2 regions of the Ancrocorticia sp. genome follow, and region 1 is predicted to be linked to the other one. Evidence: riboswitches for the same ligand, from Rfam matches in the RefSeq annotation. Region 1 holds a riboswitch; the other holds the start of a gene.

Region 1 (10,413 bases):
AGATCCAGGTAGATGCGGCCAAGATATGTCTCGCCTAAATGCACGTCATAACTGGTGACATCCTCGTGCCAGAGAACCGCATCCTCGGCTGGGGTATAGGTGAGACCGAACAGTTTGCCAGTAACCTCGAGCAGACCGTCACGAACCTTGGTGAAATCAAAGTAGCGGCGCACTTCCTGCGAATCAACGCCGTACTGTTCCGTGCGGACACGTTCGGCGTAATAGGCGGAATCTGCCGTATCGACGCTCTGAGCCTGTGGGTTGTCCTGACGCATCCGCTCAAGCAGCACAGCGTAGTCCCGTTGGGCAGATGGAAGAGCCAAAGCGGAGATCTTCTCAATGAACTCGCCAATCGCCGCGCCCGAGCCGATCATCTTGTCCTCGGCATCGTATTCAGCCCAGTTGGCGTACCCCAAGATCTGGGCATACTCGCTGCGCAGGCCGAACAACTGCTTCAGGAGGGCGTCATTCACAGGCCAGCCTCGGTTGAGTGAGGCGGTTTTCAGTTCGCGGCGCGCAGCATCATCATGGGCGTAGGTGGAGAAGGGAACCAGATCTGGGTACTCGGTATTCACTCGGACGAGGCCGTCCGCACCGGGTTGATGGGAATCGATCCAGTCCTGTGGCAGCCCAACCAGCCGATCCGGAGTCAGGGCTATTTCGCGTACATCGTTCCGCGTGTTTTCCTCGATCTGCTGGCCCAAGCGCACCATCTCATTGTCGATGGCAGCCAGCCGTTGCCGCGTCTCCTCGTCCTTGTCCACGCCAGATCGGCGAAAGTCCCGCAATGTGTGCTCTAAGAGCCGAGTGGCATCATCATCCAAACCGGCAGGGTCCAATCCAGCGAATACGCGGTACAGATCAGCGTCCAGCCACAGCGCAGTGCTCACTTGAGAGGTTTCTTGATCCACTGCATCGCCCATTGCCCGAGCCTCCGCGACAGAATGTAACTGGGCGAATGTGCTCGCGGGTGCTTGGACGTTGCTTAGCTCAATCTGTAGGGCGTTCCACGCCTGCAAGACGCCGAGCGCGTCAGCGGGTGGAGCGGACTTCAACTCCTGCGCGATCTGGCGGACGCGGGCCAGTCCCTCTGTAGCTCGATCTCGCAGCCACGTAGCGGTGTCCTCAGGAGCGGGCAGGGTCAGTGGGCGAAGAGTCGATGTCATGGACCTCAGTCAACAGCAGGGTTGGGCGCTCCGCAACTTGAATCAGCCACGCTGGTTGAGTGGCCCCCTTGGCGAGTCGATCCCTTGGGGAGGAGACCCTTCTGCGAGTGGACTCCACACACTGCGAGTTGATCCCTTGGGGAGGAGACACTTTAATGCCGCTGTTGACATGTTGCAACATGTCACCTCGTGACTTAACCCGTCACCTCGCGGGAATGGTTAGCCACTTAGGCCCGCCGCAGATCAACCTGATGATCCACTGGCCCATGAGCCCCTTCAGGCTGGAGGCTTATACGCCACTCAGCAGCGGATTCAATCGCTCGGGACACATAATCCAGTGCGCTTGCCACCGCTTCGTGAAACAGACCTGCATCCAGCGCGTTGCCCGCGCCTTGGTGTAGGAGCTTCGCCACCTCGGCGGTGATTGCCGCGGAGAGGGTGCATCCCGTTCCGTGAGTGTTCGGCGTGGCCACCCGCCGATGAATGAACTGGCTGACCTCGCCGCTACCAGTCACCAGGACATCCACAACGTCTCCTTGAGGTGCATGCCCACCCTTAAGGAGCACGGCGCCGGCTCCGCGGGACACAAGCTCGCGGGCCTGCCGCACCATCTCCGGAGGGCTCGCAGCCTCCGCCACGTCATCCCCAAGCAGGAGAGCCGCCTCCGGCAGGTTGGGCGTGATCAGATCGGCAACCGGCAGCAACAGCTCGCGCACGGCATCCACAGCCGAAGCCTCCAAAAGGCGATGCCCCGACGTGGCCACCATGACGGGATCAACCGTGTAGAAGCCAAGAGAACCAGAGCGCCGGCGATCAACCACCAGCTCCACGAGTGATCGCGAGGCCAGCATGCCAGATTTTGTGGCATCCACGGGCATATCGCCCAGAACGGCATCAAACTGATCGGCAACGAAATCATCGTGAATGGGATACACCCGAGAAACGCCGTGGGTGTTTTGGGCAACGAGGGCCGTGATCACGGTGGTGCCGAAAGCCCCGCGCGCAGCAAAGGCCTTGAGGTCGGCGTGGATGCCGGCGCCGCCACTGGGATCCGTCCCCGCGATGGACAGCGCGATTGGTGGCCGGTTCATCGCGCCCCGCCTAACCGCAACGTTGATTCTTCGGCGGAAACCTTGCCGCCGGCACGGTCCGCACTAGTGAGGGGATCGCCAGCCCTTGCCACACCGGCACTGCCCGGTTCAACTCCACCAATGAGGCCACCCGGATCGAAGGCAGTAAGCAGTTCGGCCGCAGCCCGCCGCGGATCCTCTGCCATGCAGATTGCGGAAACGACGCACATCCCGATGAGTCCACAGTCCCTGATTTCCGCCGCACGATCATGTGTGATCCCACCGATGCCAACCGCGGGCAGCCCGGCTTGTGCAACCAGCTCGCCAAGATGCTCGGCCCCGAGCCCTCCCGGCGCATCGGCCTTGGTTGAGGTGTCGTAGACCGGCCCGATCCCCAGAAGATCCACCGCCCCGGACGCCCGCGCGGCCGCGAACTGGGCCGTATTGGACGCGGAGAGCCCGATGAGAGGCCCCGGCCCGAGCAACGCCCGTACGCGGGCTGGCGTGGTGTCTGATTGCCCGATATGGACGTGAATGGGGATGCCTTCGTCCAGAAGCCGCCGGGCTACGTTCACCCGATCATTGACGACGACGGGTACGTACCTCCCACTTCCGCCCATAGCCGCGGCTACGGCAGCGATAACCTCTCGCGTCAGCGAGTAAAAGCCAGCATCATCCAGATCCTTATCGCGCACCTGAACGATGCCAGCCCCACCGGCCACCGCCTCGTATACAGTTTCGGCCACACTGCGGCCAGCCGACTCGCACTGAGCGGTATCCGTCACCAGATACAGCCGGGCATCAATCCCCGCCAACCGCGGGCTGGCAGCGATCATGACGCAACGCTTTCAAGAGAACTCAGCTCAACCCGTGCGCCCGCCAGTTCCTCTGCCGTCACGGCATGGAGGGCGTCCAGAAAGGCCACAGAATAGCTTCCAGGACCGTGAGCATCGCGGCCAGCACGCTCCCCGGCAACGGCGAAGTGTGCGTGGGCGGCAACAACGACATTCAAGCGTTCCGAGGCAGTATCGGCACCCGCGAGATAGGCGGCGGTGAGCGCACCAAGCGAGCACCCGGTCCCGATGACGAGCGGCATCAACTCGTGCCCTCCATGCACACGCACAACATGGTCCGTCCCGTTGATGTGGGCAACTACGGCGTCGGTCTTCCCGGAGATGGCAACAACCGCTCCGGTGGAACGCGCCAGCTGGGCGGCGGCAGGTAGGACGGCATCCACCTCATCGGTGGAATCAACTCCACGCCCGCCAAGCCCGGCACCGGCCAGAGCCGCGATCTCGGAGGCGTTGCCGCGAATCGCGGTGGGATTCATGCCGGCAGCACGGCGAATCCTCGACGTCCGATACTCGATTGCCCCAACGCTCACCGGGTCAAGAACCCACGGGTGGCCTTCTGCAAGAGACGCCTCAATGGCGGCATCGGCGCCAAGAAATTGGTGGCTAGTGGCAGTCCCAAAGTTCACGAGCAGGCCATTCGCGATCCGAGCGAACTGCGCGGCATCAGCTTCATGGTCCAGCATCGCCGGTGAGGCACCTGCCGCTAGAAGAACGTTGGCGCTGAACTGTTGCACAACGGTATTCGTGATGCACTGGATCAGCGGGTTGGTGGTACGCAATGTGTTGTAAGCAGAATGCAGGTTGAGGTCAACCATGACAATCCCTTCGCTAGAGTTAACCAGATCAGGTTCGATGGGTGTTTTCTCAGCCCGCACTCTCGCGTGGCACCCCATGTCACGTGTAACCCTATCAAGGATCGCCCTGCCGCGAGCGTGATTTTGTAGGTTCGCGGAGCGCCGTCGTCGTCGAAATAAAAACTCTCGGTGAGCTGAGTGTGCGATACTCGTACTGCAGACACGGGGTGCCCATCTGGGCTGAGAGAAACCCGAGAACCTGATCGAGTTCGTACTCGCGGAGGAATGTCAAAGATGCGGGCGGTGCCATCATCGCCAACTCGCGCATCGCTCCCGCCCTGTGTCTATGAGACGTAGTGAAAGGGACGAGCGATGACACTGTTTGACGATCTGAAGGACGCAATTGCCCCCGAGTGGGAGGCCTACACCAACCATGAGTTTGTGCAGAGGCTTGGGGAAGGAACGCTGCCGCTCCAGGCCTTTCAAGACTACCTCGTGCAGGACTACCTGTTCCTTATTCAGTTCGCCCGCGCGAATGCCTTGGCCGCATACAAGAGCCGGAGGCTCGCGGACATTCGTGAGGCCAGCGATGCGCTCTCACTCATCCTTGACGAGACGAAGCTGCACCGCCGCCTGACGGAGCGGTGGGGGATTTCTCTGGAGGAGCTGGACGCGGCTCCGGAAAAGCAGGGCACCGTTGCCTACACGCGGTACGTGCTGGACGCCGGGATGTCCGGCGATCTGCTGGATCTGCACATTGCTCTGGCCCCATGCGTGATCGGATACGCGGAGATTGGGACCGCGCTTGAGCCAGTGCTCCGGGCGAATGGGGCTGGGTTGGGAGAAAGGGCTGGCGCGGTAGGCGGCGCGGGAGGCAGCGCGGGCAGTACGGGCGGTGACGGCGAGGCCCACCCCTACGCAGAATGGATCGAGGAATACGCCGGGGCGGAATTCCAAGCCGGAGCAGCAGCGGCTATCGCACGCCTTGATGCGCTTTCTGACGGCGGGGCGATCAGCTCGCGGCGGTTCGCCGAACTAGTGCGGGTTTTCCGCGCGGCAACAAGGCTTGAGAAGGAATTCTGGCAGCAGGGGCTGGATGCGGGTTCGTCGTCGTTACAAAACTAACGCCGTTCCCTACCCAGCGGAACAACCTGCGGAGTGCCCACGGCCGGGTCCGGGACCACGAGGCACTTGAGATCAAATACGCGTTCCACGAGGTCTGCGGAGACGATCGTGCGCGGGGTGCCTTCGGCCATGATGTGGCCGTCGCGCATGGCGATGAGGTGGCTGGCGTAACGCGCGGCGTGATTGAGATCGTGGAGGACGGCCACGATGGTGCGGCCGGCAAGGTTGAGGTCCGTGAGCAGTTCGAGGAGCTCGATCTGGTAGGTGATGTCGAGGAAGGTGGTGGGTTCGTCTAGGAGGAGGATGTCGGTTTCCTGGGCGAGCGCCATGGCTACCCAGACGCGCTGGCGTTGGCCGCCGGAGAGCTCGTCTACCAGCCGTCCCGAGAGCCCGTTAACGCCCGTGGCTTCCATTGCTTCGGCCACGGCCTTTTCGTCCGCCTCGGTCCACTGCTGAATCAGCTTCTGGTACGGGAATCGCCCGCGCGCCACGAGGTCCGCCACCGTGATGCCATCCGGGGCGATGGAGCTTTGAGGGAGGAGGCCGATGCGGCGCGCCACTTCTTTTGCTCGGTAGGAATGAATATCGCGGCCGTCTAGGACGATCTGGCCGTTGCTTGGTTGGAGAAGGCGGCTGAGGGCGCGCAGGAGCGTGGATTTGCCGCAGGCGTTCGGGCCAACGATCACCGTGAAGGATTCGTCCGGGATCGAGACAGAGAGATTCTGGGAAATGGTGCGCTTGTCATAGCCGATGGTGGCGTTTTCGGCGTGGAGGCGGTCCGAGCTGCCCGAATTCGAACTACCTTCCGACGTGCCGGCCGATGAGGGACGTTCTGTTGCGGGAACTGTCATGGGTGCATCCTTTCGGTAACGATTCCGGATGTTTGCGGGGGCCGTCTGGGGCATGTGGGGCATGTGGGGCATGTGGGGCATGTGGGGCATGTGGGGCATGTGGGCGGCTTACACACGGCGCCTCGCCTCCTGAACGATTAGCCACACGAGGTATCCGCCGCCGATCACAACGGTGACCACACCAACGGGCAGCATCGTGGAGAGCAGATGCTGAGCAGCCAAATCGGCCACCACCAGCAAGAGTGCCCCCATGCAGGCGGCGGGCGCCACAGTGATGCCGATGCTCCGGGTCAGGCGGTGCGCGATTTGCGGGGCGGCGAGGGCAACAAAGGCGATCGGGCCGGCGGCTGCGGTGACCGTTGCCGTCAGGGCCACGCCGATCACCATGATGGAGAGTCGGACCGGTTCGGCGCGCGCACCGGTGGCGCGTGCGGCGTCATCCCCCAGTTCCAGCTGCCGAAGCCCGCGCCCCAGCACGCCCCCGCCGGCCAGCAGGAGGATAACAATGAGGCCGCCCCATAAGGCTTGTTCCCAGTTGATGCCGTTGAGCGAGCCGGCGCCCCACACGGCGGCACTCAGGGCTACTTCGAGGTTTGCGGACTGCATGAGCCACGTGTTGAAGGAGCCGAGCACAGCGGAAACGGCGATGCCGATAATGATGAGACGGAAGCCTTGGACACCGTGGCGCCAGGCGAGTATGTATACGAGTCCAGCCGTGAGAATTCCCCCGATGAGAGCGCCGCCCGCCCGTTCCAGATACGTTCCGCCCATCAGGATAATGACGATGAGAGCGCCGGTATACGCGCCCGTGGAGAAACCGATGATGTCAGGGGAGGCTAGGGGATTTCGGGTAAGTGATTGGAACATGGCTCCCGCGGCTCCGAGGGCAGCCCCGAATATAGCGGCCGCCAGTACGCGGGGTAGTCTCCATTCGACGACGACGGTCCGGGCGAATCCCGCATCTGGGTTATTCGTGAGGGCGGCCCATACTTCGGTGAAAGTGAGAGGGTAATCGCCCAGTGTCAGGGTCCAGGCCGCGAGGGCGATGGTTGCACCCAGCAGGATGAGGCACACGATCACGCTGCGCAGTGGCCAGCGAACGGATATGCCGAAGTGGCGGAACGTCAGGCTGCGGTAGCCGAAATCTAGAGTGGCTGGAGCCGTCATAGTCCGCTAGCCTTCCTGCGCCGCACGAGAAGGATGAGGACGGGTGCACCGATGAAGGACGTGACCAGCCCAACGGGGTACTCTCCCGGCCACTGAACGATCCGTCCCACGATGTCCGAGGCGAGGATGAGCGAGGGTGCCAAAATCATGGTGTAGGTGAGAATCCACCGCTGGTCAGGGCCAACGATCCATCGAGCAATGTGGGGGATCATGAGGCCGATGAATCCGATGGGGCCGGCAACCGCCGTGGCGCCGCCCGCTAGGAGCGTCACCGCGAGAACCACGATCACACGGGTAAGGGCAACGTTGGCGCCGAGCGACTTGGCCAGATCGTCTCCTAGCGCGATGGCGTTGAGGGAGGAAGCGGCAATGACGGCTAGAAGAAGACCGATCACGAGGAAGGGCAATACCGGAAGCAGGATGTCCCAACCGCGATCCACGATGCTTCCCACGTTCCAATAACGCATCTCATTGAACGCCTTGGGATCAAGAAGAGTCATGGCTGTGACAAGGCCACTGAGGACGGCGCTGAGCGCCACACCCGCAAGGGTGAGTTTCGCCGGATCGGTGCCCCCTCTCCCCGCCGATCCAATGAAGTACACGGCCACCGTCACAACGAATGCTCCCGCGAACGCAAGCCACACCTGTCCGCTGATCGTGGTGACCCCGAACAGGGCAACGCCCAGTGCAACGAAGAAGGAGGCCCCTGCGTTAACGCCGAGGATCCCCGGATCGGCAAGGGGATTGCGGGTGAGAGCTTGGATGAGTGCGCCTGCCACGCCAAGAGCCATACCCACGCAGAGGCCAACGGCGGTCCGGGGGATGCGCAGGTCCCAGATGATGTGGGCTGTGTTCGCATCGGAGGCACCCGCCAAGGCGTCGAAGATCTGGGGAACTGGGATGAACTTGGAGCCAATCGCGATGCTCAGGATGACCAGCAAGGCAAGGCCGGCTAGCGCGAGGGGAAGGAAAAAGAGGCGGCGGCTGGTTGGGACGTGTTGTCCGTCCGCCTTCTTGATTCCATGAGCAGTATCCGATAATGTCACAAAAGTTAGGATACACTAACTAACTCAACGTTCTACGAATGGATCGACTCATGCGTTTACGCCGCGCCGCAGCTTCGCTTCTTGCTGTTTGTGCCTTGTCACTGGCAGGGTGCTCATCTTCATCGGACAGCGATTCCACAGATACAGAAACCACTGCGCCCAGCGAGGGGGCGGAGGGCGCCTTCCCGGCAAGCATTGAAACAAAGTTCGGGACGGTGGAAGTTGATAAAGCGCCCGAGCGTGTGGTGGCGCTCGGTTGGGGCGACGCCGAAGCGGCACTTGCGCTGGGAATTCAGCCAGTTGGGGCTTCCGATTGGCTCGAATTCGGGGGTGACGGTGTGGGGCCTTGGTCCGAGGGACTCTATGATGAATCGCCCGAGATCATCGCCACGCTAGATCCTTCGTACGAGGCGATCGCAGCCCTTAAGCCGGACCTGATCCTTGACGTGCGTAGCTCGGGTGAACAAGAACGCTACGATCGCCTGTCCGAGATCGCCACAACCGTTGGCGTACCAGAGGGTGGAGATTCGTGGCTGGCCACTCGCGATCAGCAGATGGACATGATCTCCACGGCACTCGGCCAGCCAGAACAGGGTCAAGAGATACTGGACGAGCTGGACCAGAAGTTTGCCGATACGTCGGAAGCTCACCCAGAGTGGCAGGACAAGACCGTCACGGTGGCCACTCGCACAAGCGAAGGCTGGGGCGCCTATGTCGATGACGGGCGAGTCGATTTCTTCGAGAACCTCGGCTTCGTGCAAAACCCAACCCTTGACGAGCTTCCGGTGAACGACAATGGTTGGACCGTGTCAGTCTCTCCGGAGCAGCTGGACATGCTGGACGCGGACTTGCTGGTTGGATTCCCGATTTATCTTGATATCACAGAGATCACTGAGGATTCCGGCTGGAACCTGATCCCGGCGGTGCAAGACGGTAAGGACATCGTCATCAGCGATGAACTCTCGCAGGCCTTCTCGCTGGGAACCCCCGCGGCTCTCGAGTATGCACTCGATGAATTCACGCCGATGATTGAGGATGCCGTCAAGTAGCTCTAGCTTTTTGAACGAGAAACTCCTGCACATTCGCGCCTGCCCCAACGTTTTCAAGCTCTGACGGTTTCGGAGCTGGAATCGACGGGTGCAGGCGCGAAGTGTACGAAATGGCAGTCCGTGGGTGCCGTAATATTCGTTGGTTTAGTCGCACGATGATCCCTGCCTAAGCCTCGGAGCTCAGCTAATGGGACCCAACAGTGGGACTGACACCTAGGTAGGCTATCTTCACGTGCGTTTAGAGCACCACGATGAATCCGAGAACGGCGCTGATGATCGACAAGACTGCCAAAGCGATTGGCGGTGTGGCTGCCTCGTGACGGCGGGTATGTGTGAAGATGGCGCCTGCCATCGTGATGAGCAAGCCGACGGCTGCGATCGGGGTAAGGATCGGTGCTATGTCGGTTGCCAACGGAAGGATGAGCCCAAGAGCCCCAAGGATTTCGAGCGTGCCGATCGTCTTGATCATGGCGGCGGGGAAGTCTTCTGTCCACGCCATGCCCGATTGTTGTAATTGTTCTTTGCCACGGATGATTTTGAGGGAACCCGCCCCCAGAAAAGCGAGCGCGAGAAGAACGTTGACGATCCAGAGTGCTATAAGCATGGTGTTTCTCCTAAGAAGGTGTTGCCGTGTACATGGGGCATCCGGTACATCACTTTAGTTTGTCTATTTGTTCAAACTGAGCATACACTCCTATTGATTCAGGAGGTAGAGATGAAACGAAGTGTGCGTGCAGATGGTGCCGCAACGAAGGAGCGGTTGCTCGATGCTGCCGTAGAACTGGTGGCTAGCGGTGGCCTGCCGGCTCTTACGCAACGCGCAGTTGCATCTGAAGCATGTGTTCCTCCGGCCTCGATCGTTTACCACCTACAGTCAACGGTGGAGTTACGCCGTGCTACATTGGAGCATGCTGGTGCACAGATCGGTACGGCGTTGGCTGCCCGACTCCGGGAAGCAGAAGCTGATCCTAGGCGTATTCCTGCGATTTGCGCAGATTACGCTGTGGAGCTGGTACGTGAGCGACGCTCCGAAACGGTCTGTGCATTCGAACTATTGACGGCTGCCAGTTTCGACGTCGAGCTGCGTCCGATGGTCAAGCTATTCAATGACAGGCTGGCCACTCTGCTCGTTCCGATCGCGGGTTCTCAACGTGCTGCATATGGCCTTGGTGCTGCAATGCAGGGTTGTGTTCTGATTGCGCTCGCCACCGATGCCCAAGAAGACCTGTGGCGCACCGTTTTCACCTTGGTTGCCACGCCGACGGTCGCGGATAGCGTAGAACACTGCTCC
Region 2 (6,088 bases), on a different contig from region 1:
CCAATACCGGGCCGGCCAAATACCTTTTCCGTAATCACCGCGCCGCCGAGCATCCCGCCCACGGTGAGCCCCGTCAGCGTGACCACCGGCAGGGAGCCATGGCGGAGCGAATGGTGGGTGCGGACCTTCCACTCCCCCACGCCCCGCGAGCGCGCCGTGAGCGTGTACGGGGCCTCAAGCGATCGCTCGGTGGATTCGCGGAATACCTGCCCCAGATACGCGCCGGTGGGCACCGCCATCGCGATGGCTGGAAGGACCAGTGCGGATATCGAGCCCGCCCCCGAAACCGGGAACCAACCCAGATTGAAAGAAAAGACCGCCAGCAACACGATGCCGAACCAGAACGGGGGAAGGGAAACCAACACCAGCTCCCCGCCCCGCCACAGCGAACGCAGCGCCCCGCCGCGGCCCGAGGTGACCAGAGCCGAAACAAACGCGATGGCGAACGCCAGCACCGTTGCGGTCAGCGCCAGCTGGATCGTGGGAAGGAGCTGCTCGCCAAGGACCTCCGTGACAGGCTTGCGCAAAACGTAGGATTCGCCCAAATCACCGTGAAAGATGCCAGCGAAGTAGCTGAGGTACTGAAGTATGAGCGGCTGATCCAACCCCCACCGCTCGATCGCTTGGGCACGCAGCACCGGATCGTTGCGGTTGTCTTGGCCCAGCAGCATAGAGGCCGTGTCACCCGGCGCAAAGTGAATCGCCAAGAACGCCACCGTCACGGCGGCCCACAGCACCAGCGCGGCCCCGCCAAACTTCCATGCCAGCTGCCAGGCGAGCGCCCGGATGCGGTCCGCGCGGCTGATGCCGTCAACTAGGGCGGCGTTGGGGGTTTCGGGTGCGCCGTCCTGCGCCGTGGCATCTGGCGCCCCGTCTCGGACTACTGCATCGTGGGGCGCCGTGTCATGCGGCGCAACAAAGTGAACGCTCATCACGGCTCCCTATCCAGCGGTTCGAGGATGCGGTAGGGAATGTCCCATGCAGCGTTGGTACCGTCCGCGCCGGCGCCGTCCAGCCCGATCCACTGCTTTTCGCTCTGTGTCAAAAGCCCGTGGCGCTGGGCGAGCTTGCGCGCGTACCGCCACACATAGGGATAATCGCGAACTGAGGCCGCGCCCCATCCGAACTCGCGCCGAATGCCCTGATCGAACAGGGCAAGAACTGAGAAAAGCTGGATATCCACGAGCGTGGGCTCGGTCCCGGCAACGTAGGCATCCGGGTCCCTCAGTTCGTAATCGAGCACCCCCAACCGTGCGTAGATGAGTCGTGCCAGCGCTTCCTTCTCCTCGTTCGCCGCGCGAGGCAGCCGCCGTCCTGCCTCGATCAGATCCTGCCTGATGGAGGCCTCGGTGTACGGGGCGCCGCCGGTCGGGGCGCCCGCAAGCGCGTCCAACACGTCCTTGGGTGCAAGATCCGCTTCCGTCCGGTCTGCGCGCGTGAGGTGGATCCGGGCGGGATCTTTTTTCGTATCGACGACGGCGAATTCCTCCCCCGCCGTGGTGAGCCTCAACAAGATCTTGATGCTCAGGTGGTCGGGGTCGGTGGGGTTCAGGGCAACGGTGATCGGGGACGGACCCAGGCTCAGAACGCTATCTGGCGAAGCCTGCGGGTCAGTGAGAGACAGTGCGGGCATTGTGTCAGCCCTCCTTGAGGTGAATCGGGATGTTGGTGGTGCGAGCCGAAGTTCGAAGGAATACAGGCGCTGCCCGTGATCTACCACTTTGGTTTCGCGTTCGATCCTGCGATGGAAGCCGTGCTGGTAGTAAAGATTGTGGGCGTGGACCATGTGTGGGGAAGAGTTGATGCTGATCGTTTCTGCACCGTTGGTTCGTGCTTGGTCAATGGCGTGCTCCACCAGCTTGTGGCCGATGCCCCTTCCGCGCCCCGCCCGCGCAACGCCAAGGATGTTAAATGTTGAGGTGCCACGGGCGATCGCTTCGGGATGCGGAGTCAGAACGCCAGCCACAATTCTCCCGGAGGAGCGCTGCTCAACAGCCCAGATGTAGTTGGTTTCTGCCCGCGCGCTAATTGCGTGGAGGCCACGCCTGTACTCCTCGGTGACCCAGCATCCGTGGGTGAAGGCATCCTCAAGCATGTTGCCGAATTCTTCGTATTCGTGTGGCTGAGCCAAACGCAGCACATGATCCGCGTCTAAGGGGACGGGGCGCAACTCCTCGGGGTGGAGCGAGGTGGGGTTCGACGGGGTGGGATTCAACGTGATGCTCATGCTCCAAAGCTCCACAACTCATAAGAGCCACCGCCGCCGGGGCCCGTGTACAGGGGCGAACCCGTAAGGCCCTCGCGCCCAGCCGGCTCCAACCATGCCGCGAGCGATTCTTCCGGTGTGGGCAGGTAGGAGGTTTCTCCGCGGATGACGCCTTTGTTGATGTACTCTCCCGACGGGCCTGGCACAAGGCCGAGGAAGTACTTTTCCCGGTCATCTACTAGGCCGTTCTGGAACAGATCTCGGGCGTAGGCCCACAGGTTGGGGTAGTCGCTGATCTGGATCGAATCGTCCTGACCGAACAGCTCCACGAAGCCTGGGCGGTAGTTGCGCTCGAAGGATGCGAGAGTTTGGAACAGGCGAACATCGGAATCGGTCAGGCGATCGCCGAACAGGTAGCGCCGCGAAGCTAAACGGAAATTGTAATCGGCCAACCGAGCCTCGAAAATGCGCTTGGCGGCGAGCGCCGCATTGTGGCTCTGAGCGAAGATGGCCTTGTAGGTCCCGTTGTTCACATCGTCGAATAGCTGCTGGTTGAGTAGGTCAATTTCTTGGCGCAGATCTGCCTGATAGAGGTCGGGAGCATCTGCCTTGTGAAGTGGCTTCCACGCCGTCTCCAGATCGATGGGGAGAAGGTGGTAATTGTTGGTCACTACCTTTCCCGTGACCGTGTCAATGACGGTTGGGGATGTGCCGCGGCCGGCAAAGGTGGGATCCGTGGCTCGGTAGAAATCGTTGAGGCGGTCGGTTCCGAAACGCTGGACAACATCGCCGTCACTATCGGAGATGCGCCAACCTTGCGAATCCCGCCCGTACAGAAGGACAAATGGGAGCGCCTCTTGCAGGCCAAGCAACCGGGTAACGATGAGCTGGCGCCGTGCCCACCCGCAACCGACGCTTCCTAGCAGGCGGTATCGCCCTGCCTCAACTGGCCATTGGCCATCCTCTTGGCCAAAGCGAGCCGTGAACCAGTTGCGTTGGCGGCGGAACCCGCCATCGGGGGTCTGCTCGGAAACAACTTCTGGCATTTTCGCACTATCGTCTCGGGCCGGAGGATTGAGAAGTTCATATTCAACTGAAGCTTTAAGTGCGGTCATGGGAGTGCTCCTTTGAAGGAATTGGTCTGCTGAATGTGTGAAGAAAGTTTGTGGAGAAGATTTGTGAAGAACGGAAATATGCTGATAGATGCGCTCTCGCGGGGAAAACACTGCGTTTTGGGTATAAGATCCCGCATTTTGGATGCAAGAAAATACGCTCTGCCCTTCGAGGCTGCGTGGGAAAGCTGCGTGTGAGGGCGGCAGTGGCTTCGGCTAAGGCAGCAGGATGAGTTTTAGTGAAGCTGGCGGTATGGGTGTGCCGACAAACGGTCTGCAGGAGCCCGTTGCGAACTGACCTCGGGATACGTGATCAGATGGTACGGGCGCTGCTCACCGTGTTGCGGTTGGCCAGAGAAAAGGCTTCGTTGAAAACTCTGTGCCTAGCGACAACACATTCGACAACAGAAGGCCGCACGGGTGAAGTAGAGGTTCGTGGTGAGCTGCTGATTGTGCATGTGCTCGCCCCTCTCATGTGTGATCTGTAATCGAACACCTTTAGCATATGGGGGTAATAGGTTTATGTCTAATGCATGTTCACATCGTGAGAATGCAAGGCGCGGGATGCCATACTTGAACGTGGACACGGGGTGCTCCAACCGGAGCTGAGACTAAACCCGTGGAACCTGATCTGGTTCATACTAGCGAAGGGATTGTCCAGTGAATCAACGCGCTTCAATATCTGCTGCGCCCGCCATGGACGGCACATCACAAGCATCAGCGCCCGCACAACCTCCTGCCTCTACAGCCGCCATGCCCAAGGCCGGGCGTGCAGCCCTGCGCGCGGGTGTCGTAGGAAATTGGATAGACAACGTCCACATGTTCCTTCCACTCACCGCACTAGCTCCGGCGATGGCGGTGCTCGCTGGGCCGGGGGCTGCGGCCGCCACGGGCGCGATCGTCGTGATCGCAATGATGCTCGGACGCCCCTTGGGAGGCGTGATCTTTGGGCGGATCTCGGACAAGCTGGGCCGCACCCGCACCACGAAGATTGCCATCACAGGGACGGCGCTGTGCGCGCTGCTCATCGCGGTGATGCCCACCTACGAGCTTCTCGGCGGAGGAACCATTGCGGCAATTCTGGCCCTGCGGTTCATCGGGGGAATCTTCATCGCAGGAGAATACTCCGCCGCCATTCCATTGGCTATGGAGTGGTCCTCCCCTCGTAAGCGCGGCTTCATGAGCGGGCTCATCCTCTCGATGGCGCCGTGGGCACAGGCCTCCATTGCATTCGCCGTCGCGTGGCTGCTGGCGCTCATGGGGCCCGATGCCTATGCGGCATGGGGATGGCGCATCCTCTTCGTGATCGGTGCGCTGCTTTCGGTTGGGATGCTCATCTACTATCGTTCTCGGGTCACGGATGCCCCGATTTTCCACCGCGAGCGCTCTGCCACGGCTCGGCCAAAGGCGAGTGTCAAGGACGTGGTACTGGGGCGCTGGTCTAGGTCATTCTGGCAGGCGTTCATCATCATGACCGGCCTCTTTTTCCTCACCCAAACCACGGTTGTCATGATGACGGCGGAACTCGGCGAAGAGACAGGGCTGACCTCGGGTGAAGTCTCTGTGGCCATGGGAATTGCCTCGATCAATCAGGCGATCTTCATGATTCTCGCCGGCCATATTTCCACCAGAATCGGCCGGCGGAACCTCTTCATCATCTGGGGCACAGTGGCGCTGATCGCCGGGCCGGGCATCTGGTGGGCGGCCTCCGAATCCACCACTCTGGCTCAAGCAGCACTGTGCGCCTCGCTGCTGCAGGTGGCAACTGTGGCGGCCTACGGTCCCATCTCCGCCTACCTTTCCGAGAGATTCCCTACCGAGGTGCGCTCCACCGGGTACGGGATCGTCTACAGCTGGTCACTCATCATCCCCTCGCTTTACCCCTTCTATCTGCCCACGTTGCAGGAATGGTTCGGGCCCTACGCGGCGATCATGGGATTAATCGTTGTGGGCGCCGGCCTCGTGATTCTCGGGGCGGCACTGGGCCCCGCCCTCAGCAGGCGTGATATCTCCCGCGATCTCGATGAGGTTGCCTCAGTTGTCGACGGGGTGCCATTAGATGGCGGCGCACCAACTGGCGAAGGCAACGATCGATGAACGGCACGGGCGCGGCACTGCCAGGCACGGACCTGGCACGGGACACAGATTTCGCTGCGGCGGCACCCGCAATTGCGGCAGTGCGGCGGGGCCAACCCCTCGTGCACTGCATCACGGCAACGGTATCCATGAATTTCGTTGCCAACGGGTTACTTGCCGCCGGTGCCCGCCCCATGATGACCGAGACCGTCCAGGAAGCACCGGTCATCACGGGGATTGCGGATTGTTTGCTAGTCAATGTGGGCACCCTGTCCACTGACGCCATGGAGGGCATTCGTCCGACGGTTCGCCAGCGGATATCGGACGGCCAACCGTGGGTTTTGGATCCCACCGCAATAGGCAGAGCGCCGGTGCGCACGCCTCTGGCGCGAGACCTGCTGGATTCCCATCCCGCCGTTGTCCGGGGAAATGCCTCGGAAATTCTTGCTCTCACGGGAGGGAAAGGAGGGCGTGGCGCCGATTCTGCGGAAGGCTCCGGCGCCGCGCTCGCGGCCGCCCGGCAGGTATCCGCACGCACTGGAGGCGCCGTGGCGGTATCGGGCAGCACCGATCTGATCGTCGGGCCGAATAACACCACCCGCACAATCACACGGGGCCATCCACTCCTCACGCGGGTCACGGGCACCGGATGCCTCCTAGGCGCCATGACCGCTGCCTGCATGGCCGCGTGCGA

Evidence for each region. Region 1 has a riboswitch for thiamine pyrophosphate ahead of ACTHV6_RS07230 (TenA family protein). Riboswitches for the same ligand answer to the same signal wherever they lie in the genome.
Region 2: another riboswitch for thiamine pyrophosphate. It lies ahead of ACTHV6_RS08710 (MFS transporter); the one in region 1 lies ahead of ACTHV6_RS07230 (TenA family protein).

What each region holds. Positions count from the first base shown of each region.
Region 1 covers NZ_JBQCZW010000018.1:16,211-26,623, reverse strand. The annotation lists gene ACTHV6_RS07250 (M3 family metallopeptidase) at 1-1,166, opposite strand, end outside; gene thiD (bifunctional hydroxymethylpyrimidine kinase/phosphomethylpyrimidine kinase) at 1,394-2,257, opposite strand; gene thiE (thiamine phosphate synthase) at 2,254-3,072, opposite strand; gene thiM (hydroxyethylthiazole kinase) at 3,069-3,905, opposite strand; TPP riboswitch at 3,893-3,992, opposite strand; TPP riboswitch at 4,098-4,187, shown strand; gene ACTHV6_RS07230 (TenA family protein) at 4,257-5,009, shown strand; gene ACTHV6_RS07225 (ABC transporter ATP-binding protein) at 5,006-5,860, opposite strand; gene ACTHV6_RS07220 (FecCD family ABC transporter permease) at 5,969-7,027, opposite strand; gene ACTHV6_RS07215 (FecCD family ABC transporter permease) at 7,024-8,073, opposite strand; gene ACTHV6_RS07210 (iron-siderophore ABC transporter substrate-binding protein) at 8,124-9,122, shown strand; gene ACTHV6_RS07205 (DoxX family protein) at 9,361-9,726, opposite strand; gene ACTHV6_RS07200 (TetR/AcrR family transcriptional regulator) at 9,838-10,413, shown strand, end outside.
Region 2 covers NZ_JBQCZW010000025.1:12,331-18,418, forward strand. The annotation lists gene ACTHV6_RS08695 (ABC transporter permease) at 1-932, opposite strand, end outside; gene ACTHV6_RS08700 (GNAT family N-acetyltransferase) at 932-2,227, opposite strand; gene ACTHV6_RS08705 (glutathione S-transferase C-terminal domain-containing protein) at 2,224-3,321, opposite strand; TPP riboswitch at 3,895-3,989, shown strand; gene ACTHV6_RS08710 (MFS transporter) at 3,979-5,415, shown strand; gene thiM (hydroxyethylthiazole kinase) at 5,412-6,088, shown strand, end outside.